3 regions of the Shouchella rhizosphaerae genome follow, and region 2 is predicted to be linked to each of the others. Evidence: riboswitches for the same ligand, from Rfam matches in the RefSeq annotation. Region 2 holds a riboswitch; each other region holds the start of a gene.

Region 1 (10,587 bases), 420 kb from region 2:
AAAAAAAGGTGTTTGCCTGGGGAAATGTTGGGACATAGAAAAGATAAGTGCGTGATCGGCATAAAAAAACCCACACTCTAGAGCATGGGCATCAGTTTGTAGCAAAACGCTCTCGTTCTTCCTTCGGCTAATAAGCGTTCTCTACTCGTTTAATGGATTATGTGGATTGTTATCTTGAAATTCCGAAGACTACAGGCATCCAAAAGTAGACGGCCAGTGTAATAACAATGACACTAAGAATGTTTAGCCATACGCCTGCTTTAACCATGTCGGCTATATCCAGTTCACCTGCGCTGAAGACGGCCGTATTAGGGGGTGTTGCCACAGGAAGCATGTAACAAGAGCCTGCAGCGAGCGCAACAGCAGCCATCATAAAGAGGGGATCCATGCCAATAGCCACTCCTAACCCGGCCGCAATTGGCAGCACCAAATTGGCGACAGCGGTATTCGATAAAATCTCAGTCATCGCCAGTACAATGACTACTAGCAAAAGAATCACAATAAAGGCCGCGTATTTTTCAAGTCCTTCTAACGCTACGGCAATCCAGTCGTTTACGCCTGACGATTCAAGGCTTTTCGCTAAGGCAAGCCCGCCTCCAAATAAAATGAGAACGCCCCATGGCAGTTTTGCTAAGTCCTCCCATTTTAAAATCCGTTCACCCTGTTTAGTGCTTGGTAAAAAGAAGAGTGAGATCGCTCCTAACATCGAAACACTTGCATCAGGCAAGTTTCCGAGGTTATCGAGAAACACCAAGGCTGAGAAGGTGTTTGCTAGCCAAAGAATACCGGGTTTTCCGACCCAGAGGAAAATGGTGATAAGAAATACGACAATGACGATCCATTCCTCCGTTTGAATAGGCCCTAGTTTTTTCTTTTCTTCTTTAATAAATCCGACAGAGCGTTGTTGCTTGACTTTGACTTTAAACCGGATTTTTGTCAAATAGAAATAGAGGCAAATAAACATTACCACTGCAACAGGGCCAGCGAAAATAAGCCATTGCAAGAAAGTGACTTCAATACCAAACTGAATGCTAGCAATACCGGCAAGGGCCGCATTGGGCACGGCAGCAACTAAAGTGGCAAGCCCGCCAATCGTGGCTGTGTATGCAACCGCTAACAAAATCGCTTTAGCAAAATAGTGTACGTTTTCCCCGGTTAAAATGTGTTTTTCGCGAACTTCAGAAATAAGAGCAAGGGCAACAGGCAACATCATAAGAGCGGTAGCGGCATTTGAAATGAATAGCGTAAGCGTGCCTGTCGCCAACATAATGCCCAAAATGATTTTGTGGCTTTCTGTTCCAATAAAATCAATAATGGATAAAGCCATTCGCCTATGTAAATTCCATTTTTCAATCGCAATTGCGAGAATAAAGCCGCCTAAATACATGAAAATTACAGGTTCCGAATAGCCACTCGATACAACGTCAATCGGTGCACCGCCAAATAAGGGGATGATAATAAGCGGTATTAAGGAAGCAGCTGCCATTGGAACTGCCTCAGTTACCCACAAAGTGCCGACTAATGCGACTGTGGCAAGAACAACGCGCCCTTCATAGCCAATGGCATCGTCTGGGATGAGCAAAAAAGCAAGCAAAGCCAGAATCGGGCCAAGCACGAGACCAATTTTGTTTGCCTGAGAATACGACTTTGATTTCAAAAAACGATCACCTGCTTTTAAAAATATTCGTTTGCGTTTTTATAGTTTACGAGAATCGTGTCACATTTTGCAATAAAAATGGATTCTATTTTTGTTTTGACAACTATGAAAACTCATGCTACAGTATGAACAACACATTTTCATAAAAACACTCTTATAACGAGAAGCGGAGGGACTGGCCCAATGAAGCTTCAGCAACCATTCATTGCGATGAAAAGGTGCTAAATCCAGCAAAGGGAACTTTGGCAGATAAGGGGATTCATTTCGTGAAAACAACACCCTTTCCAATCCCGGAACGGGTGTTTTTCAATTTTATAGATGCAACCAGGTGCGGCTATTGCCGCTTAAAAGGGGAAGCTGGTGAAAATCCAGGACGGTCCCGCCACTGTGACACGAGATGCAACATTTATTCGTGAAGTCAGATTGCCTGCCTGTTTGTACTGCTTGACTCTACGTGGATATAGAGAGGAGTGGATAACAAAGCCAATGGAATGTTTGTGCCGAGGCGCGAGTTAACAATTGGCTAACTTTCCAAATCCCTTTTAATTACGTAATGGGGATTTTTTGTTTGTCGATGATAAAAACATGAAGGGGTGGAGAAATTTGAGCAAAGTGAGAAGTTCATCATTAGGGTATCCGCGGATTGGCGGCCAGCGAGAATGGAAAAAAAACCTTGAGGCGTTTTGGGCAGGAAAGCGCTCAAAAACTGATTTTTTGCAGGAACAGAAATCGTTAAGGCTATCTTATTTGCAAAAACAGCAACAGCTCGGCCTTGATCTCATTCCGGTAGGCGATTTTAGTGATTATGACCATGTGTTAGACACGGCTGTTGCTTTCGGAATTGTGCCAGAAAGATTTGCGTATGCTGGCGGAAAAGTGGAGGAGGAAACGTATTTTGCGATTGCCCGGGGAACGGATGATGCTGTCGCAGCCGAAATGACAAAGTGGTTCAACACCAACTACCACTATATTGTCCCAGAGTTAACGGCTAGCAGAGAACCAGCCCTTGTCGATAACCGCTGGCTACGTTTGTACGAAGAGGCAAAAAGTGAACTTGGCATTAACGGCAAACCGGTACTTCTTGGGCCAGTCAGTTTTGTGAAACTAGCAAAACAATATGGAAATAAATCCTTCTCCGAACATGTGCAGACACTTGTGCCTTTGTACGGACAAGTACTGGCTGAATTGGCACAGGCAGGCGCGCCATTGATTCAAGTAGATGAACCGATTTTGGCTGGCGATGTGACCGAAGCAGAGTGGGCTGTTGTCGAGGAAACGTATCAGTCATTAGCGAAACTAGCGCCAAACGCCAAGCTTTTGCTGCAAACCTATTTTGAGAGCGTCGCTGACTATAACCGTTTTATACAGCTGCCAGTTGCGGGGCTAGGATTTGACTTTGTAGCTGGAAAAGAAGAAACATTTCAAAATCTTCGTGTAAACGGATTTCCAAACGATAAGCTGTTAGCACTTGGCGTTATTGATGGACGTAACATTTGGCGGACGGATCTTACAGCTGTCAATGCCGAACTAAAGGAAGTGTTACAGGTAGTTGAACGGGAAAGGCTCATTCTCCAACCATCATCTAGCCTTTTGCATGTGCCAGTAACGGTCCAATCAGAAGAGAAAATAGCAGATGAATTAAAAGAAGCGATTGCATTTGCGGATGAAAAAATAATCGAGATCGTTTCATTGGCGAAAGTGGTCAACGGTCACGAGCCACCTTCGTTATTAGAAGCGAGCAAACACGCGTTAGGGCGATTAAATGCTTCAGAAGCCCGGAACAATCAATCGGTCCAACAAGAAGTAGCACAAATCAGCAGCGAGGACCCATCCCGTGGTCTAGACGCACCTACGCGTGCCAAGTTGCAAGCGGCCAAACTGAAACTGCCGCTGTTGCCGACGACGACGATTGGCAGTTTTCCACAAACAAAAGAGATCCGTAAAAAACGGTTAGACTGGCGCAAAGGAAAATTGGACAGTGCTGGCTATGAAACATTCATTAACGCCGAGATAGACCGCTGGATCGCTATCCAAGAACAGCTTGGGCTCGACGTCCTTGTCCATGGCGAATTTGAACGGACAGACATGGTTGAATTTTTTGGCGAAAAGCTTGGCGGCTTCCAGTTTACTACATATGGCTGGGTTCAGTCTTATGGGTCACGTTGTGTCAAACCGCCAATTATTTACGGAGATGTTTACTTTAAACAACCAATGACTGTAAAAGAAACGGTTTATGCCCAATCCAAAACAGACAAACCGGTTAAGGGGATGCTAACTGGTCCAGTCACGATTTACAATTGGTCGTTTCCAAGGGCTGATATTACGGAAGGGGAGGCGGTTAATCAAATTGCTCTCGCTTTGCGCAAAGAAGTCCTTGCCCTTGAAAAACATGGAATTGGCGTCATTCAAGTAGATGAACCTGCTTTGCGGGAAGGATTGCCGCTTAAGCGCGCGAAATGGCAAAGCTATCTTGACCAATCGGTAACGGCCTTTCAGTTGACGGTCAACCAAGTAAAGCCAGAAACGCAAATCCATACGCATATGTGTTATTCTGATTTCCAAGATATTATCGAAGCGATTGACGGGCTTGACGCAGACGTCATTTCAATCGAAATGTCCCGTAGCCACGGGGAACTAATTTCATCATTCGAAGAGTACACGTATAACAAAGGCATTGGCCTCGGTGTATATGACATTCACAGCCCCCGCGTTCCGGCTAAAGAAGAAATTGCCCGTAACATTGAGCGTGCGCTGAATGTCTTACATCCAAAGCAATTTTGGGTCAATCCTGACTGCGGCTTGAAAACACGGCAAGAACCAGAAACAGTGGCTGCATTAAAGGTGATGGTGGAGGCAGCGAAGGAAGCCCGGCAAACACTTGAGACGAAGACCATTTAACTTTTTGGCAGCAAAGCATTCAAACGTTTGACAAGCGTTTTCTATCAGTCTGAAGGGCATTATCGACTTACTTTGTTAATAACTTCAGCATGGGGCAGACGCCCCATGCTTTTTATGCGTTTAAATCAGTTGGTTTTTGCTTGTTTTTAGGTTTTGTAACACTGCGGGCCCCCTCGATGCCGAGGAATACGCACATCACAAATAGGATGAAAGAAGCAACAACGAGCAAGTAATCACCGGCAAGAAAATTGGAATGCATCATAACGAGAAGCGCTGATGTGGTGACAATAAACATAAACACCATAGGGATGATCACAAACAATGCTTTCGATTTTGTTTTCACAAGCCATAAGGTAATGGCAAGGAGAGCCAACGCCCCAAGCATTTGGTTGGCGGCGCCAAACAGCGGCCATACGCTTTGCCATGTGCCGGAAAGGGCAAGCGTCGTTGCTCCTATTAAGCCGAGTACGGTTGCCGTATGCTTATTACGAAGCAACTGCACGTTGATGCTTTCGCCTAGTTCCGTAACAGCATAACGCATGAGCCGCGTGGCCGAGTCAAGTGTTGTCATTAAGAATGCCGATGCAGCGAGTGCCGTAAACGTAACACCAGCTGCCACAGGCAATCCCCACGTGTTCATAAAGTGTCCAATGCCCACGGAAAACACACTAATCGGATCATTCAGTTCGGCCATAAGCGCATTAAATTGGTCAAGTGTTAAATAAGCAACGGAACCAATCGCGATGATGGCAACAAATGCTTCGATTAACATGGAACCGTAAGCGACAAAGCGGCCATTCTTTTCGTTATTCAGCTGTTTGGACGTTGTTCCCGACGAAACGAGTGAATGGAAGCCGGAAATCGCCCCACATGCAATTGTAATAAACAAAATGGGAAACAAAAAGCCGAGCGTATCATTATAAAAACCGGTAAAGGCAGGCATTTGAATAGTAGGCCTAGCGATTAACAAACCTAAAAATGCGCCACCAATTAGAAAATAGAGCAAAAATGAATTTAAGTAATCACGGGGTTGTAGTAAAAACCAGACAGGCAACACGGACGCGAAATAGGCGTAAACGATTAAAATGAGCGACCAAGCAGTAGCACTAAGGGTGATTGGAAAGCTTAGGCCAATCCAAACCGATAGTGCCATGGCGACGACGCCAAGCAACGTTGCAAGCGCTAAATGGATGCGCACTTGGTTGACAAGAACGCCGAAACCCATCGCGACAGCAATAAACAAAAGGGAAGCAGTGGCTGCGCCTGGAAAGGACACAAACGTATTTGCAACTAGAATGATAAAGACGCCAATGATCAAAATTAACGTCGCTATCGAAAAGGCTAAGAACATTAACTGCCCACGTTTCCCCATATGTTCTTTAATGACTTCGCCAATCGACTTAGCTTTATGGCGAATGGAAGCTTGCAAAGATGCATAATCATGGGTGCCGCCTACAAAAATGCTGCCGATTATAATCCATAGAACGGCAGGCAGCCAGCCGAACACAATCGCGGCAATTGGCCCAGTAATCGGACCGCCGCCTGCAATTGTCGTGAAATGATGGCCAAGCAGTACAGGCGTTTTCGTCGGAATATACTCCTGTCCGTCATAGAACGTATGTGCAGGCGTTGTCCGTTGTCCGTCAATTTTTAAGCGACGCTCCAAGTATTTTCCATAAGTGAAATAGGCGACAATTAACAAGGCAACGCAAATAAGCATAAGCGTCACAAAATTCACAAGACCACCTCACGTTTTATAAATTTGCAGAAATGGTTCAATAAAGGGCTTCCCTTTTTTGTGCGCGTAAAGCTCGCTTCCGTCTTGAAGCAAAATTCCTGCATAGCGTTCTGCCCAGCCATGCAAGCCCCATTTGACGAATGATAAGCTACGGCAACGGCGTGCCGCTTGACACAGCTCAGGCGAAGGCACTGTTGCTGTTAGCAGCAGTCCGATGTAAATCGACGACATATGCTGAGATGAATGGTTTGCGTTTGTGTGAATATGAGCATCAAGCTGGCGCACAAATTCAGAAAATGTGTCCATTGTTGCTGTTTTTGGCTCATAAAAGAAAAAGTGCTGGTTGTTTTCAACGCTCCAGACTGTTGCTTTCTTGGAAAGGACATAACGTTCATCGCGCCGCTGATAATGGGCACTGAAGCGCAGTGGGAGATGGCCAAGATGGTCGTCTTCATACACATCAAACTGGTGCTTTAAAGCGTTTTGCAGTTGGCGTAAAGGCAATTCAGTTGGCATGGGGCACCTCATTCAAATTGGTAGCGGTTACATACATGTGTTTAGTATACATTTATTAAATCGATAATTCAATTCTTTCTGAAAAAATATCGGTGCTGTCTTCACTAGATCAGAGCCTCTTTTCGACGTTTACATATAGAGGGAAAGGGAACAGAATAAAAAAGCCTCAAAGGAGTTCGATAAGATGAAACTTTTTATAAATGGCGAATGGGTTAGCGAAGAGCTGGATGTATTTGACGTGGTGAATCCGGCTACCGGCGAAGTTGTCGGCTCGGTGCCGAAAGGAGGAGCGAAGGAGGCAAAAGTCGCAGCCGATGGCGCCTACGAGGCGTTGCCTGCATGGGCAGCGCGTTCAGCTTATGAACGAAGCGCCATATTAGAGGCGTGGCACGATCTTATTGCTGAACAGAAAGAGGAACTAGCTCGATTAATGACAATGGAACAAGGCAAACCAATTAATGAAGCGCGAGGGGAAATCGCCTATGCCAATTCATTTATAAAGTGGTATGCAGAAGAGGGCAAACGCATATACGGGGAAACCATTCCGGCTTCATCTCCTGATAAACGTTTATTTGTGGTAAAACAGCCTGTAGGTGTCATCGCTGCGATTACACCGTGGAACTTCCCGGCCGCTATGATTACGCGGAAAGTGGCACCGGCGTTGGCAGTAGGCTGCACAGTGCTGATCAAGCCAGCATCGCAAACGCCATTGACTGCATTGAAACTAGCAGAGCTTGCTGAAAAAGCAGGATTGCCAAAAGGCGTGCTCCACGTTGTTGTTGGGTCAACAAGTGACATCTCAAAAGCGTGGCAGGAAGACGAGCGTGTCCGCAAGTTGACGTTTACCGGCTCTACGGAAATTGGCCGCACTCTTATGAGTGAAGCGGGGCAAACCGTTAAGAAAATCTCTTTGGAGCTTGGCGGGCATGCACCGGTCCTTGTGTTTGAAGATGCCGACATCGATAACGCTGTCCAAGAAACAATCGCCTCCAAATTCCGTAATGGCGGACAGACGTGCGTATGCGCCAATCGTATCTACGTGCATGAATCGATTGCTGAAGCATTCATAACGAAAATGAAACAAGCAGTCGAGCAGCTGAAAGTGGGGAATGGATTGAACGAGGAGACAGACATTGGTCCACTGATTGATGAAGATGCAGTTGATAAAGTCCTTACCCATATTCGAGATGCAAAAGACAAAGGGGCAGAAGTACTAACAGGAGGAAACAGCAGTGACGGGCTGTTTATTAAACCAACTGTCATAGCAGGAGTAACGGATGACATGGCATGCATGTCAGAGGAAACATTCGGCCCCCTCGCACCGATATCTACTTTTAAGACAGAAGAAGAAGTCGTCAAACGGGCAAACGATACGATTTACGGGCTTGCCGCCTACTTATTTACCACTGATCTAAGCCGCGGGATTCGAGTTGCAGAAAAGCTGGACTACGGGGTAGTCGGTTTAAACGACGGCGGCCCATCGGTTGCCCAGGCGCCATTTGGTGGTTTCAAGCAAAGCGGGATTGGCCGTGAGGGAGGCCATGAAGGGTTAGAGGAATTTCTTGAAAGCAAGTACGTTTCTTTAAAAATGTAAAGCTAAGCTGCGCTCAGAGCGCAGCTTTTTAATAATCTATTAATTAAATTAATAGTGATCTAGTAAATTGTATGTAATAAAAGTATGATAGAATACTAATATGGATGAAAACCCCAAAACAAGCATGATTAATAAAGAATTGTCAACAAAAAAAGTGAATATTTAATCAAAAAACTCTTGTAATTAAATTAATAGTAGTATAATCTATTAATAGGTACTAGATTTACTTTGAAGTAAATATATTAATAATGATTAAAGCAACTACGAATAAGTTCAGTTCTAATCATAATAAGTTTGTTTGCATTTAAAATTGCAAATATTTAATATTTATTTATGCTTTTAGTTATTCTAATTGCTATAACACTGTAGTAAATTTTAGGATAAATTAATGGAAGGGGTGGAATAAAGTGAACTATAGCAATGTGTTCCAAATTGAGCATACTTCGGCCATTTCCCGGTGACGGAGACTTTACTAGAAAACATCATGACTAGAATAAGAACATTTGACGCTAGAATGGGATTTTGCGGCAAAATAGGAGGGCAGCATGTATTCAAGCTACATCAAATCGATTGAATTTTTTGTTCCTTATAATAAAGTTCGAAACGATCCGGAAAGCAAACTAACTAAAAAAATCGGTATCCATTCACGACATATTGCTGGAGAAGATGAACTTGCTTCAGATTTAGCTTGTGAAGCTGCCCGAAAACTGTTTGATTCAAATGTATGCAAACCTGAAGATATCGATTTTTTATTATTCTGTACACAGTCACCTGATCATTACTTGCCTACGACTGCTTGTTTAATTCAAGATCGAATGGGTTTGCCAACTTCCTGCGGGGCTTTAGATATAAATCTTGGTTGTTCAGGTTTTGTGTATGGTTTATCGCTCGCAAAAGGATTGATTGAAACTGGAACAGCAAAAAACGTTCTATTGATTACTGCAGATACCTACAGTAAATTTATTCATCCAAAAGACTACTCGGTCACAGAATTATTTGGAGACGGTTCAGCTGCTACTTTAATAACTAGGTGTGAGCGACCTCATTCTTCTGTAGGGCCTTTTGAATTCGGTACTGATGGAAGCGGCGGCAAGAATCTCATTGTTCCTGCTGGTGGAATGCGCGAACGACAAACAACTGACTCACTAATGGAACAGCAAGATGATAAAGGCAATATCCGTTCCAGAGTAAATTTGTATATGAATGGTTATAAAATATTTAAATTTGCGTCGAAAGAAGTAACGAGCTGTGTTAGAAAATTTCTTCAGCAGAACAACGAGACTATTACTGACTATGATTATTTTGTTTTTCATCAAGCTAATGAACATATGATGAAGGCGCTACGGGAGAAATTAGAAATTCCCAAAGACAAGTTCTCCATTCAACTACGTGAGTACGGTAATACAGTCTCCTCTACTATCCCAATAGCCCTGTACCATGAATCAAGGGATAGGAAAATAAAACGAGGAGACAAGCTTATGTTAGTTGGTTTTGGGGTCGGATATTCATGGTCTGTTTGTTCTGTTATTTGGTAAATCGTATCCGAATCTAAAAAAGAAAACTTCTGGATGGGTTCGAGGCGTTTGAAAACTTACAAACTAAACGATTTACAAACCTTTAATCTGTAAAATGCCCGTCTGTTTTAACCGAATATTAGTATTTTTGAAATTGTTTTTGTTTAACTTTGTACTTTAAGGAGCTGGTAAACCGTTTATAGATAAACCGTGGATCTGTAGCAAAGTTCTTAAGAGGAGGAAAACGTACATGGAAACCAATTTTATTCGAAATTTACTTAATAATATTGAAACGAAAATTAATCAAGGTCAATACTCTGAGGCTTTTAGCACTCTTTATGATGAATTAAGAAACATACGTCACCATTCTTCCACAGAAGATTGGAAGCAATTTATCTCTCAATATCGTGAGCATCCAGTAAGTGCATTTTTCTGGCAAGAGCCACTATCTCGTCGAGCATTTGAAAAACCCCGAGGCTATGCAGGTGATCCGATAATGCTGGACTTGCAGTATGACTATGAAAAATTGGAATCGTCACCCTACGAGAATGAACAAGCAGAAATTTCCGATCTTCTTTATTACGACATAAACCGTATAGGTCATGCAAATCATGCTAATCGAGAAAGAAGGCGGATACTTTCCAAAATGATTAATCAAACATCAGAACGT
Region 2 (10,587 bases):
CTGTAAGACGCCTTGCCAGGGCTACTGCTTCTTTTGCCTCTTCAAAATCATAAAACGTTTCAAACAATAACCCGTCAACGCCTGCTTCCAAGAGGGCCGTTATTTGTTCAAGTAAAGCAGCTGTAATCACCTTGTTTTCCGTATCTTCATGGAGGAACCCGCGAATCCCGCCGATTGTGCCAACTAACGCAAGCTGTTCGTTGTTGCCAATCGCTTTTTTCGCAATGCCGACGGCGGCGCTATTGATGTCTGCCACACTTTCGTTTAATCCATATTTTTTAAGTTTGACGGCATTTGCTGCATACGTATTGGTTTGTAGCAGTTTCGCACCTGCCTCAATATACGATCGATGCACATGGTAAACAGCGTCTGGCTGGGAAAGGTTTAATTCTTCGTAACATAAATCAAAACCTTGCTCGTATAAAAGCGTGCCCATAGCCCCATCTCCAACGATTAAGCTCGTTTTTAACTTATCGCGAAGTTCCATCGTATTCCCTCCTAGGATTTTTTAGCGGCCGCAATTGCTTGCAGCAAATCAGCTACAATATCTTCTCCGTTTTCAATGCCGACTGAGAAACGGAGCAATCCATTATCCACTCCATTTGCAAGTCTGATCTCTTCGGGAATATCAGCGTGCGTTTGTGTTGCTGGATATGTCATTAAACTTTCGACACCACCGAGGCTTTCCGCGAACGAAATTAATTGCAAATGTTTTAGCAACGGATTGACCCAAGCTTCGTTTTGAACACGAAACGACAGCATTCCTCCTCTCCCAGGATAAAGCACGTCTACAATGCCGTCTGTTTGCTCCAATGCATGCACCACTTTTTTAGCGTTTTCCTCATGCTTGGCCATCCGCAATGCCAATGTCTTCATTCCTCGAATAAGCAGCCAAGAATCAAATGCACTTAAAATACCACCAGCACCATTATGATAATAAGCGAGCCGTTCACAAAGATCGGCTCCTTTCGCAACGATAAGCCCAGCAACGACATCGTTATGGCCTCCTAAGTACTTTGTCGCCGAATGGATCACGATGTCTGCTCCTTCCGTTAGTGGCTTCTGCAAAAGCGGCGTATAAAATGTGTTATCGACAATGAGCAGCAAATCGTGTTTTTTGGCGAGAGCAGCAAGCGCTGGAATCGAGGCTTCCTGCATAAGTGGGTTAGTCGGCGTCTCGATAAAAATGGCTTTCACGTTAGAATGAATGGCTTGTTCGACTTCTTGCAAATTCCGTGGATCCACATATGTAAAGGACACGCCCCACCTTGTCCAGCCTCCTTCAAACAGACGGTACGTACCGCCATATAAATCTTTCGAACAGATGATCCCATCGCCTTGCTCAAACAACGAAAGCACAATTTGAACAGCAGCCATGCCAGAGCTAGTCGCAAATCCGCGCTCACCTTCTTCTAATTCCGCAATCGCTTTTTCGAGCACGTCCCTTGTCGGATTGCCTGTACGGGCATAATCATACCCAGTCGATTCGCCAATACCTGGATGGCGATATGCTGTTGAAAAATAAACAGGCGTGTTTACTGCGCCAGTATGTTCATCGCGGCGATTGCCAATTTGCGCTAAGATGGTTTCAGCTCGTTTTTCCATTCTAGTTCCCCCCAATGTGTTCTATTGCCAAACAAAAAACCCTTCTCCAAGATTAGAAGAAGGGGTTGCTTACGTGCATGCTTCTCTTATCTTGCAGATAAACTGCTGGATTTAGCACCTGACCATGGTTGGCTGGTTGCTGAAGCTTCATTGGGCCATTCCCTCCACTTCTCTTGATAAGAACCTATTCAATTGTTGAACACCATTTATAAGTTTCTTCCACTTTACCGCAACTTTCACGCAAGTGCAACCATTATTTCAGTGCCACTCTCTCCATCGTTTATAACGCGAAAAAAATCGCCACTAATGATGGCGATTATTCCGGGTTTGCTTCAACAATCAATTGATCTTCATTTCCGCAGACGCACTGTTTAAACCCGGTCTCGTATTCACCTTGCTCATTGCGCTTGCCGCGCAAAATGTATTTCTCCCCACATACAGGGCAGCGAATGACGATGCGATAGCGGTTGGCTGTAGACATGATTGAATCCCCCTTCGTGTTAAATGTTCGCTTACACAGTGAAACGGCTTTTAGGCTGTAGACAAACGCTCGCATACAAGATCGTTTGACAAGCGTATCGGTCTAGTGATTTTAAACAGTAAAACGGCTTGCTTTTTTCAGCTTCCATATCGCGAGAAGCCAAAGAATGACCATAAATGGAATCATCGCATAAAGGACGTAATGGCCAAAGCTTGATAAAATAAAATCATATCCGCCATGCAATAGGATTGGCAGAATCGCCCCAAGGAGTAAAAACATTTTTTTATGGTCTTCTTTGTACTTCGCTTGTCCAATGTAATAGCCCATCACAATCCCGTAAACAGCATGTGCCGTTGTTGGCAAAACAGTTCGTGGGATGGCTGCCTCTAACCCATAAGCGATCATGTATAAGCCATTTTCAACTGTAGCAAAGCCAAGGGAGACGGAAACACCGAACAAAATGCCGTCCCCTGGGCGCTGAAGCTGTCCATGTTGGTAGGCAAATACAAACAACATGAGCCATTTTAACCCTTCTTCCAGAAACCCGTAAAGCAAAAACGCTTTAGCCGCTGGATGGGGAAAGACATTTTCTTCAGTAAAGGCAAACTGGATCACCAAAATCGGCACGACTAGCAGTGCGCCGATAATGAAAATCCGGAGAACGAGAAACATTTTTGCTTTGCTGTATACATCGCGCAAATAGACATATGAAAACAATGCCATGGCCGGAGCCAGTGCAGCTAGAACAAGGGATACCATGGCTGACCGCCTACTCTCTTTGGTTCGCTAATAGAACATTCCTTTTTTCTAGTATAAAACCGGCTTGTTCCGATCAGCAAGCGCCATCACGTAAACCCAGCTGCTAGTTCCTTGTTCGCTGCCAGCATGACCATTGCTTTAATCCGTGCTTTCTTGCTGTCATAATCGGAGCCGAGAATAACGCCCATTTGTTCGAGTTGGTGGGCACTTCCTTTGTAGTCATACGTTGGGTATACTTTCCCTTCTTCTGAGGCGGTCGTCACAATGATTGGCTTCTTGTTGGCAACCGCTCGTTCCAACGTAGCTACTAGGTTTGGAGGAACTTGGCCGCGGCCAACGCCTTCAACCACCATCCCGTCGCATACAGCAATCATCCCTTCCAGCATGTCTGCGCTCATGCCTAAATAAACTTTAGCAATGCCAATTTGTTTAAGAGGCGTATTGCCAATTTCATAAAACTCCCGGCGAACAGGCTTTTGATACGTAAAAATCACATCGTTGTCTATAATCCCTAAATAGCCGAAACCAAAGGCATTGAACCCTTGCAAATTGGAGGCATGCTCTTTTTTGACATAACGGGCTGCAAAAATCCGCTCGTTAAACACGACGACACAGCCAGTGTGCTTTAAATCAGGTTCACAAGCAGCATAAATGGCATGACGCAAATTCATAAACGCATCACTGCCTGTTTGCTCTGGTCCCCGTTGAGAACCTGTGACGATTATGGGACGCTCGTCTTTGTTCGTTAAGTCTAAAAAATAAGCTGTTTCTTCAAGCGTATCTGTGCCGTGTGTGACGACAATCCCGTTAATCGTCTCGTCTGCAAAAGCACGCTCTACTTCATGCTTTAACAACAGCCAATCGGCGAGTGTCATATGAACGCTTGGCTTTTGCAATACAGAGCGCACGCTTACATGGATGTCTTCCGGCAAACCACATAGCTTTGCCAACTCTTCTCCAGAAAGTTCACCAGCAACCAATTTGCCGCTTTCGCTTGTAGTGCTTGCAATCGTGCCTCCAGTTGTCAGCAACATCACATGGCGCATATTCATCACTCCATTTCGATCCTGCGCGCAATTGCTTGTGCAATCAAAGGGCCGTGGAGACGACCATTTTCAATAAAAATTTCATTAGCATTGTTTCCAGCAGCAATGACGCCGGCGATAAAAATGCCTTCCACATTTGTTTCCATCGTTTGCTCGTCATATACAGGCCGTCCTGTTGCTTCATCGACATGTACACCAAGACTGCGAATAAAGGAGTGATCAGGGTGATAGCCCGTCATCGCAAACACAAACTGCGCTTTAGCTTTGTGCTCTTGTTTCCCTATCCGGTAGTGTACGTGGCTGTCCGTAATCTCATGCACATCGGCATGAAAGGCCAATTTGATCTTTTCATTGCGCACAAGGGACACAAGCTCTGGCAAAATCCACGGCTTTACGCTTGCCGAATAATCGCTGCCCCGATAAAGCATAGTGACGCGGGCACCCGCTTTTTCTAACTCAAGCGCCGCATCAACAGCCGAATTTTTGCCGCCTATCACAACCACATCATGGTCAAAATAAGGATGGGCTTCTTTAAAATAGTGCATCACATGGCTTTTATCTTCACCTGGTATTCCCATCATATTGGGAGAATCATAATAGCCTGTGGCCACAATCACATGCTTCGCATCAAGTGTTCCTTTTGTCGTCGTCACTTCAAATGAACGATCAGCCCGTTTTACTACACGGAGCACTTTTTCAAATGCACGAATGTGGAGCCTTTTTAATTTTGCTACATTCCGATAATAGACAAGCGCCTGGTTCCTCCGGGGTTTGCGGTCCTCCACAATGAAAGGGACGCCGCCTATTTCTAAGCGTTCGCTTGTACTGAAAAAGGTTTGGTGCGTTGGATAGCGGTAAATTGAGTGGACAATGTTCTCTTTTTCCACAACAACAGCAGACAACCCCTTTTCTTGACATGCAATTGCCGCAGCAAGGCCACACGGGCCGCCGCCAATAATGACTGCATCTACCACATTCCTCACCTCATCAAAACATTCAAAACCCTTGTCCTCAAAGGCAACTTTGGACAAGGGCACTTATTTTCTCATCATAGTATAGCAGATCAAACCCATCCACGGAACCGAGAAGCTTCGGCCATGCGTCTCACACCGACCATATAGGCAGCGAGACGCATGTCGACTTTACGACGTAAAGCAAGGTTGTATATGTTGTTAAACGCTTCCGTCAGCACTGTCCGCAACCGTCCTTCGACTTCTTCATCCGTCCAGTAGTAGCCCTGGTTGTTTTGCACCCATTCAAAGTAAGAGACCGTTACGCCCCCAGCACTTGCCAAGACATCAGGCACAAGCAAAATGCCCCGTTCTGCAAGGATTTGCGTGGCCTCAAGCGTAGTCGGGCCATTAGCTGCTTCGACGACAATCGCTGCTTTTAACTTGCCTGCATTGTGTGAGGTGATTTGGTTTTCAATTGCTGCCGGAACCAAAATATCACAATCTTTTTCTAATAGCTCCTCATTTGTAATCGTATCTTTAAATAAATTTGTTACTGTCCCGAAACTATCGCGGCGATCAAGCAAATAGTCAATATCTAAACCTTCTTCTGCATAAAGAGCGCCATATGCATCGGCAATTCCCACTACTAATGCCCCTGCGTCGGCCATAAACTTCGCCAAAAAGCTCCCTGCATTGCCAAACCCTTGAATGATGACGCGCGCCCCTTCAAGGTCAATTCCTTTCTTTTTTGCCGCTTCCATGATGCAAATCGTCACACCTTTTGCAGTCGCTGCCTCTCGGCCATGTGACCCCCCGAGCACAAGCGGCTTTCCCGTAATAAAATTGGGTGAGTCAAATTCGCGAATTCGGCTATATTCATCAAGCATCCACGCCATGATTTGCGAATTGGTAAAAACATCTGGCGCAGGAATGTCTTTTGTCGGGCCAACAATTTGGCTAATCGCGCGGACATAGCCACGACTTAGACGTTCCACTTCTCTAAACGACATCTGCCTTGGGTCGCAAACAATGCCTCCTTTTCCTCCACCGTATGGCAAGTTGACAATGCCTGCTTTTAAACTCATCCAAATCGACAGCGCCTTGACTTCTTTTTCACTAACATCTGGATGAAACCGTACGCCTCCTTTTGTGGGACCAACAGCGTCATTATGTTGGGCACGGTAGCCTGTAAAAATTTTCGTTGATCCATCATCCATTCTTACAGGAATACGGACGGTCAACATCCGTACAGGCTCTTTAAGTAGTTCATACATTTCATCTGGATAGCCTAGTTTTTTTAGCGCCTTATGTATAATGGACTGAGTCGCTGCAAGAACATCTAATTTATCCTCTTGGTTTTCGTCCATCTTTTCCACCTCTTTGGAAGTCAGCTGCTCACATCTTTATCTTAATGAAATGCTCACATAATTGCCATCCTTTTTTCTAAAAACCAATTAGTCTTCTGAAACAAGTTCCATGCCTTCAATCAGTTCGACTGCCTGTTGTTGCGACCAATCCCTCATCGTGAACAGTTCATAGAGAAGCCCGTCTTCCGTCCAATTTGCATAATGACTTGACGGTTCCCAATTAAAATGGACCTCAATGCCACGAACGGGCTCCGTCTCACTTTCGCCAATCCATTCCAAACCGTGGCTTTTTGAGACGGTCAGTCCAATTTCTTTGCCTTCGCTATCGACATACGACGCAACCACAGAAGCATCCTCACTGCCGCCGTCATACAGCTCAATGTTTTCCAGCTTCAAGCCGTTTACCTCGTTTGGCAAGCGTAGCGATTTGTCAAAGGCGTCAGCTAATTCGTTTTTCTCTATTTGGACAGGTTCCTCTTCACTTACTAAAACAAATCCATCTTCCTCCACATCAAACCAACCCTCAGGAAAGTCAGGCTTAAAACGAACCTCGACGGCTTCCCCTGCCACGACTTGATCAGAGTATGTATACACCGTCTTTAGTTGGAGGTACGTTTTCTTGTCGACCCATAACTCCGCTTCCAAGACGTGGTCAGTCTCAGAATAAAAATGGAGTTTAAACACATCCCGTTTTAAAAAGCGTTCGCCTTCAACAACTTCGATCTCATGGTTTTTCAACAAATAATTCACTTCATCAAGCAATGCTTCTTTTGGAGTAAGCGGGTTCATCGCTTCTTCTGCGTTTGCTTCGTAAATTAATTTTGATTCATAGTCTTTTTCATAAATATGGCCATCAACATATAAAGAAGTGGACAACAGTTGGCCGTCTTGGGCAAAGTCGACCCGTTGCGTTTGCTCGTCTTTTGCATAGACCGACTCGCTGTAGCCATCATCAAATTCTTTAATGAGCGTATAAGGAACAAACTTTTCTTCTCTTGCAAGGGCTTGTTCTAGCACCTCTTCAGCATTGATGCTCATAAAGCTGCACCCGCCTGTAAACAACAACCCTGTTATAGCCGCTAAAAAAAGCGGTTGCCGTTTCATTCATTTCCCCCCTCAGTTTTTATGCACGGAATGGAAAAGAAAAACGTACTTCCATGTGGTGGCGACGAATAGACATCAATTGTGCCTCCATGTTGATGAATCAGCTCCCGGCAAATAGACAGTCCTAAGCCTACCCCCTTGTCGTTTGTTTGGCTTCTCGCCTGTTCTACTTGAAAAAACGGGTCAAAGAGCTGGCGTTGTACGCCACTTGGGATGCCTTGTCCTTCATCTTTAACAAAAATATAGAGTCGCTGTTCATTTGTCCGTTCCACGAATGGTGGCAAACAAGACTGCTTGTTTGTTGCATACAAGGAAATCGCTCCTCCTTCAGGCGAATAGCAAATGGCATTGGTAACCAAATTGTCCATGACTTGAACAAGGCGGCCTGCATCTGCATCGACTTCAGCCGGCTCTATCTCCATGCTCGTACTTAACCTTAGCTGCTCTTTTTCAAGGTCGTAGCCATCAAACAACAATTCGACAAGCTCTTCTGCATCGACTTTTTTTAACGACAAACTAAAGCTCGTTGAATGAACTTGGGAGAAAATCAGCAAATCTTCAATCAATCGTTGCATATACTCAGTCTTTGCTAAAATAACCTTGCTGTACTCTTCCCTTTTGTCAGGGTGGGCGTTCATCCCTTCCGCATACGCACGTATCGATGTTAAAGGCGTCCGTAAATCATGTGAAATCGCCGCAATCAGCTTTTTGCGATCTTCGTCATCACTTTGTTTTTGGGCATCAATTGCACGCAAATGCGCTGCCATGTTCGCAAAATTGTCCATCAGTTGGCCAACTTCTGTGCGGCCACGCTTCACTGGAGTCGTACGATTTTGTTTCCCATAAGCCACTTCGTCCATTTCCGCTTTCATCCAAGCAAAAGGAACGAGCATATTCCGTTTAAACCAGTGCTGGACAATGAAAAGCGTGATACCTACCGTTATAAGGAAAAACAGGATCGTCAGCATGTAGACTTCCTTCGTTTCCTTGCGTATGCCGCTTTTGTCAAAGTGAAGCTCAAAGTAGCCTGCAATTTGGTCTTGCAAAAAAATCGGCTCCTTGTAAATGTAGGCCGAATCACTTGATTGCCAACTATACAAATTGCTGAACATGGCCTCTGGCGTAAGGTGGGTGGCAAATCCCCCTTCCTCAGAGGAGCTTTGGAATTGCAAAGCCCGATCCTTTGAATAAAGACCTAACTGGACGTTTTCATGTTGTTTGAGCGCCAAGCGGCCAAGCTCCTTTGCCGAGCCATCAAACATTTGTGCATTCTGATTTAGCGTTCGGCTTATGCTTTTAGCGACAATCATCGATTCTAAATGGTTACTTGACTCTTCTTTCGCCACACGGTTTAGTTGGTATGAAAATAAGCTTGTCGCGATAAACGGGACAAGCGCGGTTGCGAGCAAGAGCAAGTTTAACTGCCCCCTAAGCTTCATCGGTTCCCAAGTCCTATAAATTTATAACCAACGCCCCATACCGTTTCTATGTATTTCGGATGCTTCGTCCCGTCTTTTAATTTGTGTCTGACATTTTTCACATGGACTGTAACCGTCCTGCTGTCAAAGCCATCGCCATTCCATACTGCTGCGTACAGCTCTTCTTTTGTAAAAACGCGCCCTGGGTGGTTGGCTAAAAACAGCAGCAGTTCAAATTCTTTTGCTGTAAGAGAAATCTGCTCGCCACGGGCGAAAACACGCCTGCCTTTTATGTCGATTTCTACATCTATAAATTGAAGCCTGTCTTCTTGCTGTGGGTACGACCGTTCATAACGGCGAATTTGCGCTTTCACCCTTGCCGTTAGTTCAAGGGGGCTAAATGGCTTTGTCACATAGTCGTCTGCGCCTAACCCGAAACTTTGGACTTTGTCGAAATCAGTTTGCTTTGCACTAACAACAATAATGGGCACTTCTGAACTGGCACGAATTTTCTCACACAAAGCAAACCCATCCATTTTCGGAAGCATCAAATCGATTAATACAAGCTGGTACGCACCTTCACAAAAGGCATGGTAGCCGCTTTCCCCATCAGCTTGCCATACGACTTTAAAGGATTCCCTCTCTAAATACTCTTTCACAATCGTTGCAATTGATCGATCATCTTCGATTAACAATATTGCCATAAACCGTTCTCACACTCCTAAAATGCTACCCCTTATCAAACCAAGGTTTCATTTCGTTTGATGCTTTTCGCTCAAGTACTTGTTATTTTTGTTTACGAAAAAAGCAGCGAAAGGTTTCATGCCTTTCGCTACACCTAGCTACGTTTTCAGATAAAAAATCCGATAAAGCTGTTCAATCGCTTGTGCCGGCATTAACGCTTTTCCATATTCGCAAATACGATGGAAAGAGGTCGTTGCCGGGCTGCCAAATTCTGATAAAATCGCTATAAGGGCTGCTTCATTCACTTCTTCAAGCTCTGCTTCGTTAAACTTTAAGTAGAAGCGCGTTTGATAGGAATGCAATTCGCCGCCTAGCATGTCAATGGCATGTAGACGAGATGCGAGACCAATGACATCTTCAAACGAAGAAAATTCATAAAAAACTTCGTCGGTCTCGTCTAAAGTCAATTGCATTTCAATGAATCCTTCTTCATAGTCTTCGGCATCATACTCGTCAGCAGGGTCGCCTTTCGTAATAATAAAGACCATGCCCTGCGCTGGCATCGCAAACACTTCAACCGCAATCGGCCCATCGATTTTAAAACCTAGCTCGTCATCTGCTTCCAGCATCATATCCCGGAATAAGTCATGGACTTTCGGAACATCTTGCCACAAGTCTTCTTTTGTAATCCCTCTTTCGTCCATATCATCATAGGTTAAAAAAACCTTAAATTTATCGATTGCTAAACGCTCTAAGCGCATACCAGCCCCTCCTTTATGCCCGTATGGTTCTCTCGCGCGTATCTATACGATACGGTATGTGGATACGCAAAAGATGGTTCTCAAAATCATTATTTTTCCTAAATCCAATTTTTAAGGTTGCAGCATTCGTTCAACCCAAATTTCCCAGTCTGCTCTTGACTTGCCGATGAACATCGTCTCACAGTTTGCTTTCTTGTTGTCAGGGAGCTCGGGAAACCCTTTTCCAAGCAACCCTATTTTCGTGTTAGGCTGTTTTTTTATCACTTGTTTCAACCAGTCCTCAGCAGCCTGCATATTCTGTTCGTCTCTGCAAGAAACTGCAACAAGAATAGGCGCGCATTGCTGCACAACCAATTCTGCATCTTCAACAGAAATTCCTGTCCCAAAACAGATTGTGCTAAAGCCTTTC
Region 3 (10,587 bases), 1.1 Mb from region 2:
GAATTCCTGCTCCCGCCGTTCTTCCTTTGCTTCCTGACCAATGGCGAAAAAACACAGCAATGTAGACAAGTAGCAACACATGCATGGCTGCATTGGCGACAAAAACGTCTGTCAAACGTACGAGCGTAACAACGCCAATTAAAGCCGTTCCTAGTGATACACCTACATTTTGCGCTACATAAATCGCATTTGCTGACTTTCTCCCACCTTCTGGCCACAAACTTCCAGCAAGTGCATACATGGAAGGGGCCATCATTCCAGAACCAAACCCCATCCCCGCTAGAAAAACAGCGTACCATCCATATTCTCCATAATAGAAAGCGAGCAAAACAGCAGAGGCTGCAGAAAGAACACAACCGAGCAAAATGGTAGGATAGGCGCCAATCCGATCATACAATCTGCCGCCAATCAAGCTGCCAAGTACGCCTGCCCCTGCATTTAGCATAAGCACAGCTCCCGAAGCTGTTAAACTTTGCCCAAGCAGTTGCGTCATAATGATTGCATTGAGTGGCCATAAAAACGAAGCGCCGGTAATGTTAATGGCTGTTGCTACCATTAAAATCCAAATTGATTTCGGCAAAACACGCGCCTCCTCTTTTTTTCCTTTCTCACATTGTGCCTATGATAGTGTAGGAGAAATTTAGCAAATAAGCAACAAGCACATTCGCTGCAATTATGGTAAACTAAGAAAAAAATTCGCCAAAAGACAAGAGACGCACATGGCCTCTGTCTTGTATAACGGCGATAGCTATTAGATGAAAAGGGAGTCGTCTAAATGATGAATAACCAGCTCGGCACCGAAATCGCTCATCATCCCGTTGCCGTGTTCCCGTTCCCAGTCAGCTGCTTTTGGTATTTGCCTGACGTGTTTGCGTTAATTAAACAGCCTTTAATATGCCCCGCCTTTTGGGGGGAGGAGCCGTGAACCTTCTTGGCGTCCTGCCATTTGCCCATTCGTTGCTTACCAGCGCTGTCCAGCCAGGGGACACCGTCGTTGATGCGACAATTGGAAATGGACACGATACATTGGTTTTGGCTAAACTTGTTGGTGAAACAGGCGTTGTGATTGGCTGTGACATCCAAGCATCCGCACTAACCTCTACAGAAGCACGCCTTCAAAAGGCAGGTTTGGACAAGCAAGTATCCCTATTCCAAATCGGCCATGAAAAGTTGGCGACTTTGCCGTTGTTTGTCAACTCAACCATCGCCGCTGCCATCTTTAATTTAGGCTATTTGCCTGGCGGAGACAAAGGCGTTACAACAACAGGGAAAACGACAATTGCAGCGATTGAGCAACTATTTAACCGTTTAAAACAAGGCGGCCTGATTGTTCTCGTCGTCTACCATGGACACCCACAAGGCAAAAAGGAAAAAAACGAACTGTTGGCTTATGTCGAATCGCTTCCTCAAGAAAAGGCCCATGCAGCGACGTACCAATTTATTAACCAAAAAAATGATCCTCCTTTTGTGGTAGCCATTGAAAAACGAGCGAAATTTCATCTTTAAGCGTCCGAGCAAGAGAAAACACTGGGTTTTCTAAAGAAAAGATAGAAGGAGAAGTGATCCAAATGAGCAAACTTGAATCGATTCTAGCTTTTAATGAAGCATTTGTAGCTAATAAAGAATATGAGCGCTTTAAAGCAGACAAATTTCCGCAAAAGAAAATCGTTATTTTAACATGCATGGATACGCGGCTCGTTGAATTGCTCCATAATGCGATGAATTTAAAAAATGGCGACGCTAAAATTATCCGTAATGCTGGCGCTGTCATCTCCCATCCATTTGGCAGCATCATGCGCAGCATTCTAGTTGCCATTTATGAATTAGGCGCAGAAGAAGTGTTTGTTATTGGCCATTACGGCTGTGGAATGACAGGCCTTTCTGCAAATTCCGTTCTCCAAAAGGCTGAAGAACGGGGCATTGATATGGATGAAATCAATGCACTCCAATACGCAGGTGTAGATGTGAACAAGTTTTTAACTGGTTTTGAAAATGTAACGGAAAGCGTCAACCACAGTGTCGATATGGTTATTAACCACCCACTTTTGCCAAAGGATGTACGGGTTCACGGTCTAGTCATCGATCCTGAAACAGGAAAGCTTGATTTGCTACAACGTGATTTGCAAAAAGGGGCAAACGCCAAGGAGCCGCAAGACGCATAACAAAATGAAATAGACAGCAAAAAGATGGCCTTGGGTAACACCCGAGGCCATCTTTTTATCGATGACTGCCTGTTACGGAAACAGCATATTCACAAAGCCGATCGTAAAACGAAACACTTCTTCTTTTTCAGGTTCGTTAAAGAGCTCATGATAAAGGCCGTCCCATTCTTTGTACATTTTATGGTTGATCTGCAAATCATTAAACCAAGCCATGCCTGCTTGTTTATCGATCACATAGTCTTCTCCTGCAGCAAGCAATAATACGGGGATATTTGGCATTTTCTCCGGGTAGCGCCTCGTAAGGCGCATTGCTTTCTCCAATTCGTGGTACCAACGGGCAGATACTTTCGTTACTCGCAACGGGTCCCGCGCATATTCTTCACGGACTTGCTCGCTCCTCGTCGTTTGTTCAGGAGACAAACCAGCATTCATGCTAAACGCAGGCGCTACATGATTAAGCATTTTTGCTGCCGCCTTTTTCGGCGCAGGAATGTCCATAGCGAGTTGCAAACAAGGCGAAGAAAGCACGAGCGCTTCCACAAACGAATGGTCTTTTTCCATTAATGTACGAATAGAAATGAGGCCGCCCATGCTGTGCCCAACGAGCACAATTGGCAATTGCTTTGTCCTTGCATGCTTAAGCCAGACATCCACTGTTTTTATGTATTTCTGAAATGAGTCGATATGCCCGCGCTTTCCCCGCGACTCCCCTTGCCCGGGCAAATCCCCTAGCAGGCAATCAAACCCATGTTGATTCCATTTTTCCACAAGCCAACGGTACCGACCGCTATGCTCCCCGGCTCCATGAACAATAACAGCAACGCCTCTGGCATCTGGAACGTCAAAATAGCGCACAGCCACTCCTCCTTATACAAGCTGTTGCTTCGCTACATTATGCGTTACACTTAGTATAGCTGTTTTTTTATTAAACGAAAAGGATGTGACAACATGATCCTTCCATACAAGGGCGTTGTTCCAACTATTGACCCATCTGTATACGTAGCCGAGGGAGCGATCGTTACAGGCGATGTTACGATTGGTGCTCAATCAAGCGTATGGTTTCATACAGTCATTCGCGGTGACGTAGCGCCGACAATCATTGGAGAACGTGTTAATATTCAAGATCAATCAATGCTCCACCAAAGCCCCCATTCGCCTCTTATGATTGAAGATGATGTCACAATAGGTCATCAAGCAATGCTCCACAGCGCGATCATCCGTAAACAAGCACTGATTGGCATGGGCTCCACGATTCTAGACGGCGCCGAAATTGGCGAGGGCGCATTTATTGGCGCCGGCAGTCTTGTCCCTCCTGGTAAGGTGATCCCTCCTGGAACACTTGCTTTTGGCCGGCCTGCAAAAGTCGTCCGTCCTTTAAATGAAACAGACAAAAAAGAAATGGCACGGATTCGCCGGGAATACGTAGAAAAAGGCCAATACTACAAATCGTTGCAGCAACAGACAGCGACGAGAAACAAAGATCAACAATGAATAAAGCGTACAAAAATGATACACAAAAAGCCTGTCGGCAAAATGAACCGACAGGCTTTTACATTTTATTGTTTATTGCTTAATCCGCTTTCTTAGTTTGCTTCTAATTTTAAAACATCTTCTTTTAAAGCTGCTGCCTTGTCTGTGGCTTCCCATGGGAGTGGGACATCGGTGCGACCGAAATGGCCGTAAGCAGCGGTTTGCTTATAAATCGGGCGGCGCAAATCGAGCATGCGAATAATGCCAGCTGGACGGAGATCAAAATGCTTGCGAACCAACTCGACGAGGACATCTTCCGCTGCTTTGCCAGTCCCAAACGTATTAACAGCGATCGAAACAGGCTGGGCAACGCCAATTGCATAAGCGAGCTGTACTTCGCATTTATCAGCAAGGCCTGCTGCAACAATATTTTTGGCTACATAACGTGCGGCATAAGCGCCAGAACGGTCTACTTTCGTTGCATCCTTGCCAGAAAAAGCACCGCCGCCATGGCGAGCATACCCGCCATACGTATCAACAATAATTTTGCGCCCTGTTAAGCCCGCATCTCCCTGAGGCCCGCCAATGACAAAACGGCCAGTTGGGTTAATAAAGTATTTTGTTTCTTCATCGATTAACGCGCTTGGCACGACGGCTTCAATCACATGCTCTTTTAAGTCTGCTTGAATTTGCTCAAGTGTCACTTCAGGAGCATGCTGTGTTGAAAGAACAATCGTATCGACACGAACAGGCGTATCGTTTTCATCGTATTCAATTGTCACTTGCGTTTTCCCATCAGGACGCAAATATCCAAGTGTCCCATTTTTGCGGACTTCCGTTAGGCGACGGGAAAGTTTATGGCTAAGCGAGATAGGAAGAGGCATCAGTTCTTCCGTTTCATTGGTTGCAAATCCAAACATCAACCCTTGGTCACCAGCGCCAATTGCTTCGATTTCTGCATCGGTCATTTGACCTTCACGAGCTTCTAGCGCTTTGTCCACCCCTTGTGCAATATCCGCAGATTGTTCATCAATTGATGTCAATACAGCGCATGTTTCCGCATCAAACCCATACTTGGCCCGTGTATAGCCAATTCCCTTGATCGTTTGACGGACGACACTCGGTATATCCACATACGTATTTGTCGTAATTTCGCCTGCCACGAGCACCAAACCAGTGGTGACCGATGTTTCGCAAGCGACTCGTGCATTCGGGTCTTTCTTTAAGATTTCATCTAATATAGCGTCGGAAATTTGATCACAGATTTTATCGGGATGCCCTTCCGTAACAGATTCAGATGTAAATAAATGTCTACCTCTTTTTACAGACATTGTGCAGCTCCTCCTTTTAATACGGCCTGTTGCTTAGCCCAAATAGAACGAACAATACAGAGGGTTATTCGCCTCGTTTGTTTCTGTCTTACAAAGGCGTGTAGTTGGCGCAAAAGCCTTGGGCACAACAAAAGCCCTTTTCCATGAGGAAAAGGGCTGTCCATTTACCTTTCGCCTCTTATCTTCCAGAACGCCGAGCATTCTGCAGGTTAGCACCTTTACACGTTACGTGTTGGTTGCTGGGCTTCTTCGGGCCTGTCCCTCCGCCATCTCTGGATAAAAGCGTTATGTTAACTGCATCTCGATAACACCCAACGTTTCCTTTGTTATAGGATGCTGGCGCTTCGTTCGTTTCGCGACTAAGTTTAACATATTCCACCAGAGAAGAAAAGGCATTTCTAAAAGCTTTTCACCAGCCTACCTGCTTTGCCGCCTAATCTAAAAAAGAATGACCTATTTATTCACTTTAGTATGGACTATTAAATAAAATGTGCTATACTAAAGCCACTTAAAATTGCAAAAAGGAGCCATTAAACATGAAAATGCTTCACCGTTCAGCTTTACTAGAACAATTGCTTTCAAGCCCTAAAACGTTGCACCAATTGCCCGCTTCGACACTCGTCGAGCATGCACTCCAACGAAATGAAGGCATATTGACCGATTCTGGCGCACTTGCTGTCAAAACAGGCCTTTACACAGGCCGCTCGCCTCAAGACAAGTTTATTGTCGATGAACCAATGTCTAGAGATTCCATCCATTGGGGCGCAACGAATAAGCCCATTTCATCGGAAGTGTTCACCCGGCTAAAAGACAAAGTGCTACATTATTTGCAACAAAAAGAGGTCCGTTACGCATCCGTTGGCTTCGCTGGCGCTGATCCTTCTTTCCAACTGCCGATTACGTATTTAAATGAGTTTGCTTGGCATCACTTGTTTGCTAGACAGCTATTTATTCGTGAGCAAGCTCCTTCAAACAATGGTTTGGAACCATTTACGATCATTAGCGCACCGACGTTTAAAGCCGATCCATCCGTCGACGGCACTCGCTCAGAAGCGTTTGTCATCATCTCATTTGAGCAACGCATTATTTTAATTGGCGGTACGGAATATGCCGGTGAAATGAAAAAAGCGATCTTTTCCGTGATGAATTACTTGCTCCCTGAAGCAGGCGTGCTGCCAATGCACTGCTCAGCCAACACAACCGATGAAGGAGAAACGGCACTCTTTTTTGGCCTCTCAGGTACCGGCAAAACGACACTGTCGGCTTCCGAACATAGGCGCCTAATCGGCGATGACGAGCACGGCTGGTCAGAAAAAGGCATCTTTAACATTGAAGGAGGCTGCTACGCCAAATGCATCGGCCTTTCAAAAGAAAGCGAACCACAAATTTGGGACGCTATTGCTTTCGGGGCAGTCCTTGAAAATGTCGTCGTCGATCCAAACACGGGCAAACCTGACTTTAAAAGCGGTGAGTTGACGGAAAATACGCGGGCTGCCTACCCGCTTGAAGCGATTCCAAATGCTTTGCTGCCTAGTGTTGCCGGGCCTCCAAAAGCGATAATATTCTTGACTGCTGATGCATTTGGCGTATTGCCGCCCATTAGCAAGTTGACAAAAGAACAAGCAATGTACCATTTTCTATCTGGTTACACAAGCAAACTAGCAGGAACGGAACGAGGCATCACGCAACCTGAGGCGACATTTTCTACTTGCTTTGGCGCTCCGTTTTTGCCACGCAAACCAGAAGAGTACGCTACTATGCTTGGGGACAAATTGGAAAATGACGACGTCCAAGTGTTTCTTGTAAACACAGGCTGGACAGGGGGTAGCTATGGAACTGGCACACGCATTAAGCTTGCTTATACACGTGCCATGGTAGAAGCGGCTTTACAAGGAAAATTGGATGAGATTGAAACAGTGTGCGATCCCATTTTTGGCCTTTATGTCCCAACACACTGCCCAGGAGTCCCTGATGAGCTGTTGACCCCTCGACGTGTTTGGAAGGACGAAGCAGCTTACGAGGCAACCGCCTTACAGCTTGCTAAGCAATTCCACGAAAATTTTTCTGCCTTTCCGGCAGCAAAAGACAGCGTCCGTCTTGCTGGACCACGCCTTGCATAACCTTTAACAAGCAGGCAGCTTTTTAGCTGCCTGCTTGATGTTGTCGACAAAGTCGATAAACCGCATCATACTGATAGAAAATGCTTGTCAGACGAGGAGTGCAGTCGAGGGAAGAGGCGAAAGAACAGGGGTTCATGAGCAACGGTTTTCTTGCGGATAAAACGACAGTTTTAAAGCATATGACCGAGACAAACACTCCCATTGTCGTCGTTTCCGTGTTCGTACCGGGCTAACACGCTTGCCTCAGCCTGAGTGATGTTTTGCCTTCATCCATGACGCTGCCTTTCTCAATACTTTTTCTTGCTCGTCGGCTGGGAAGTGATGGGAAAAATCAGCGAAAAACCATGATTCGGCGTTTTGGCTACCCTTGGCTGCGCGAAGCCCTTTTTGAGCATGTACAATCGATACATGCTCATCTTTTTCGCCATGTATGAAAAGAAGCGGGGGACGAAAATCGCTTAAATGGCGAAGTGGTGTTCGTTTTTCATATAGTTCTGGTCGTTTCCACGGCGTTCCCCCAATTACGCGTTTCATCATTCTTCGCAAATCAACGCGCTCCTTATAGGTTAGCACCATATCGGTTACGCCACTCCAACAGACAACACTAGTCGCTTCAGGCCGCATAAGCCCTGTCCAAAGCGCCATGATGCCTCCTCTTGAAAATCCAACTACATGGACGCCCGCCTCTTTTTCAACAAGAGGATGGCTGCTTAGCAGATCAAAACCGCTGTATGCGTCAACACGGTCATCTCCACAAAAGTCCTCTCTGCCTTCGCCACCGCGATTGCCCCTGTAATAAGGAGCAAACACAACAAATCCCTCGTGAGCCCACTGGATGACACGCTGTGTCCTGACCATGCCGACTGATTTAATGCCTCCGCGCAAATACAACAACCCTGGTTGTTTGTCTCGACCCTTCGGTTCTGCTAATAAACCGTATACCGTTAACGCGCCACTTTTGTAAGCTGTCTCGTATAAATAAATATTCGGATGGGGTGACGGAACACGTTCTTTTGTGATGAGCATAAAAAAACTCCTTTTATTGAAATGGGCAAACACCCTTTTTTTTGTGCGTGCATAGTGTAAGCAAAGGCAAAGGCAATTGAAAGGAGTGAAAGACTCGTGAAAAAACGAAATATTGCTATTGGCACAGCGATTGCCTGCCTTCTTTTGGCGGCATGTGGTCAAAATACGGACAAAGAAACGGTGCGTGTTGCCGAAGTGACTCGGTCTGTCTTCTACGCCCCTTTTTATCTCGCAATCGCCGAAGGCTATTTTGCCGATAACGGGATTGACATCGAACTGACAACGACTTGGGGAGGCGATAAAACGATGACTTCCCTTTTATCTGACGGGGCCGATATCGCTCTAGTGGGTTCAGAAACATCCATTTATGTCGCTTCCCAGGAAGCTGCTGATCCGGCGATTAACTTTGCAGCATTGACGCAAACAGATGGAACATTCCTTGTTGCCAGAGAAGATACAGGCGATTTTCAGTGGGAAGATTTGAAGGGAAGTACGTTCTTAGGCCAACGCAAAGGCGGCATGCCGCAAATGGTTGGTGAATATGTGCTCAAACAGCATGATATCGACCCTCACGCAGACTTAACGCTTTTGCAGAATATCGAGTTCGCCAATATCTCCAGTTCTTTCGCTTCTGGCACAGGCGATTATGTCCAATTGTTTGAGCCACAAGCCTCGCTTTTTGAAGAAGAAGGAATCGGTACAGTTGTTGCCTCTTTTGGCACTGAAGCTAAACAAGTCCCCTACACTTCTTTTATGGCTAAACAAAGTGTACTGGATCAAAATGCCGACTTGTTCGTCCGATTTAGCGCAGCCCTTTATGAAGGACAAAAACAAATCCAATCACAGTCTCCTGAAGAAACGGCTAAAGCGATTGAGCCCTTTTTTGAAGACACCCCTATTGCCATTTTAGCAAGTTCAGTCGAACGCTATAAAGAGCAAGGCTCTTATGCAGAAGATCCTGTTTTAACAGAAGAAGCATGGGCACAGTTGCTTGAAATCATGGAAGAAGCAGGAGAGTTACCGGAACCGATTCCCTTTAGTGAACTTGTCAACGATGAAATTAGCAAACAAGGAATGGAATAAGGAGGCACGATCATGGCATCCTTACGCATTGACCGACTTTCTTTCACTTACGTCAACGAATCAGGTGCTTTTCAAGCATTAAAAGATGTTTCCCTTGAAGTAAAAGAAGGGGAATTTGTCTCTTTTATTGGCCCAAGTGGTTGCGGCAAAACAACGATCCTTTCGATCATTGCAGGATTGCTGGAACAGACCGAAGGATCGCTGTCTCTTGATACCGCCAATAATGGCCAAATTGGCTATATGCTGCAACACGATTATCTGTTTCCTTGGCTGACGATTGAAGACAACATTACGATTGGCCAACGGATACGAGGCAGCTATACAGAGTTGTCGGCAAAAAAAGCGCTACGTTGGCTGAACCGCTTTGGCCTTAGCGATAAACGGCATGAGCGTCCACAAGCGCTTTCAGGAGGAATGCGCCAACGTGTCGCCCTTGTCCGCATGTTGGCTACTGACCCGTCGCTACTATTGCTTGATGAACCTTTTTCCGCATTGGACCAACAAACAAAACTCAAGCTGGAGGAGCTTGTTTTTAAGACATTGAAGTCGGAACAGAAAACAGCCATTCTTGTAACGCATGATATTGGCGAAGCGATTGCAATGAGCGACCGGATCGTTTTGTTCACCCAAAAGCCCGGGCGTGTCGCACAAATTTTTTCGGTTCCACAAGCACTAAGACAACTTTCTCCTTTTGAGGCCCGAAACCATCCAGAATTTAACAACCAATTTCAGCTCATTTGGAAGGAGTTGGAACGACTTGACACCACATGATCTGCACCAACGCTACATGACTACCCGTCAAAAGGAAAAACGGTTCATTCGCCTCACACAGCTGGCGATTGTATTTGCTCTTGTCATTGGTTGGGAAACAGCCTCACGTTTAGCGTTAATCGACCCGCTGCTATTTAGCATGCCATCACGCATCGTTAGTTTGCTTTATGAGCATATCGTCGCTGGAACGCTTTGGCTCCATACCGGGGTAACCATGTTTGAAACGGTCCTTGGCTTTCTCTTAGGCACCGTGGCTGGGACGTTATTGGCAGCTTTGCTTTGGTGGTCAAAAAGGTTGGCCGAAATCCTTGATCCATTTTTAGTCATATTAAACTCAATGCCGAAAGTAGCGATCGGTCCGATTTTGATCGTTGGGCTTGGGCCAAACATGACTTCTGTCATTGCTATGGGCATGCTCGTTTCCGTCATCATTACAACAATGGTTGTTTACACAGCATTTAAAGAAGTAGATGGCAACTATTTGAAAGTGCTGCAAACATTTTCTGCATCCAAATGGCAACAATTCCGCCACGTCGTGTATCCAGCAACGATACCGGTAATTGTTTCCACGCTAAAAATGAATGTAGGGTTATCGTGGGTCGGCGTTATTGTCGGTGAATTCCT

Evidence for each region. A riboswitch is a leader RNA that binds a small molecule or an ion and turns the genes downstream of it on or off. The one in region 2 is predicted to bind S-adenosylmethionine.
Region 1: another riboswitch for S-adenosylmethionine. It lies ahead of metE (5-methyltetrahydropteroyltriglutamate--homocysteine S-methyltransferase); the one in region 2 lies ahead of V5G21_RS18795 (methionine biosynthesis PLP-dependent protein).
Region 3: another riboswitch for S-adenosylmethionine. It lies ahead of metK (methionine adenosyltransferase); the one in region 2 lies ahead of V5G21_RS18795 (methionine biosynthesis PLP-dependent protein).

The regions. Positions count from the first base shown of each region.
Region 1 covers NZ_CP144921.1:3,345,050-3,355,636, forward strand. Annotated here, with positions in the region: gene V5G21_RS16555 (SLC13 family permease) at 170-1,657, opposite strand; SAM riboswitch class I at 1,809-1,913, shown strand; cobalamin riboswitch at 1,967-2,106, shown strand; gene metE (5-methyltetrahydropteroyltriglutamate--homocysteine S-methyltransferase) at 2,261-4,555, shown strand; gene V5G21_RS16565 (carbon starvation CstA family protein) at 4,668-6,293, opposite strand; gene V5G21_RS16570 (hypothetical protein) at 6,303-6,809, opposite strand; gene V5G21_RS16575 (NAD-dependent succinate-semialdehyde dehydrogenase) at 6,994-8,403, shown strand; gene V5G21_RS16580 (3-oxoacyl-ACP synthase III family protein) at 8,949-9,938, shown strand; gene V5G21_RS16585 (class I SAM-dependent methyltransferase) at 10,168-10,587, shown strand, end outside.
Region 2 covers NZ_CP144921.1:3,764,235-3,774,821, reverse strand. Annotated here, with positions in the region: gene V5G21_RS18800 (bifunctional homocysteine S-methyltransferase/methylenetetrahydrofolate reductase) at 1-487, opposite strand, end outside; gene V5G21_RS18795 (methionine biosynthesis PLP-dependent protein) at 499-1,605, opposite strand; SAM riboswitch class I at 1,689-1,788, opposite strand; gene V5G21_RS18790 (hypothetical protein) at 1,922-2,086, opposite strand; gene prsW (glutamic-type intramembrane protease PrsW) at 2,198-2,845, opposite strand; gene V5G21_RS18780 (asparaginase) at 2,932-3,891, opposite strand; gene V5G21_RS18775 (YpdA family putative bacillithiol disulfide reductase) at 3,897-4,865, opposite strand; gene V5G21_RS18770 (Glu/Leu/Phe/Val family dehydrogenase) at 4,955-6,211, opposite strand; gene V5G21_RS18765 (LolA family protein) at 6,299-7,315, opposite strand; gene V5G21_RS18760 (sensor histidine kinase) at 7,312-8,730, opposite strand; gene V5G21_RS18755 (response regulator transcription factor) at 8,751-9,437, opposite strand; gene V5G21_RS18750 (genetic competence negative regulator) at 9,576-10,178, opposite strand; gene V5G21_RS18745 (MerR family transcriptional regulator) at 10,290-10,587, opposite strand, start outside.
Region 3 covers NZ_CP144921.1:535,693-546,279, forward strand. Annotated here, with positions in the region: gene V5G21_RS02875 (MDR family MFS transporter) at 1-580, opposite strand, end outside; gene V5G21_RS02880 (hypothetical protein) at 776-925, shown strand; gene V5G21_RS02885 (class I SAM-dependent methyltransferase) at 922-1,506, shown strand; gene V5G21_RS02890 (beta-class carbonic anhydrase) at 1,569-2,162, shown strand; gene V5G21_RS02895 (alpha/beta hydrolase) at 2,235-3,017, opposite strand; gene V5G21_RS02900 (gamma carbonic anhydrase family protein) at 3,111-3,653, shown strand; gene metK (methionine adenosyltransferase) at 3,746-4,963, opposite strand; SAM riboswitch class I at 5,139-5,246, opposite strand; gene pckA (phosphoenolpyruvate carboxykinase (ATP)) at 5,500-7,083, shown strand; gene V5G21_RS02915 (alpha/beta hydrolase family protein) at 7,327-8,109, opposite strand; gene V5G21_RS02920 (ABC transporter substrate-binding protein) at 8,206-9,192, shown strand; gene V5G21_RS02925 (ABC transporter ATP-binding protein) at 9,205-9,963, shown strand; gene V5G21_RS02930 (ABC transporter permease) at 9,980-10,587, shown strand, end outside.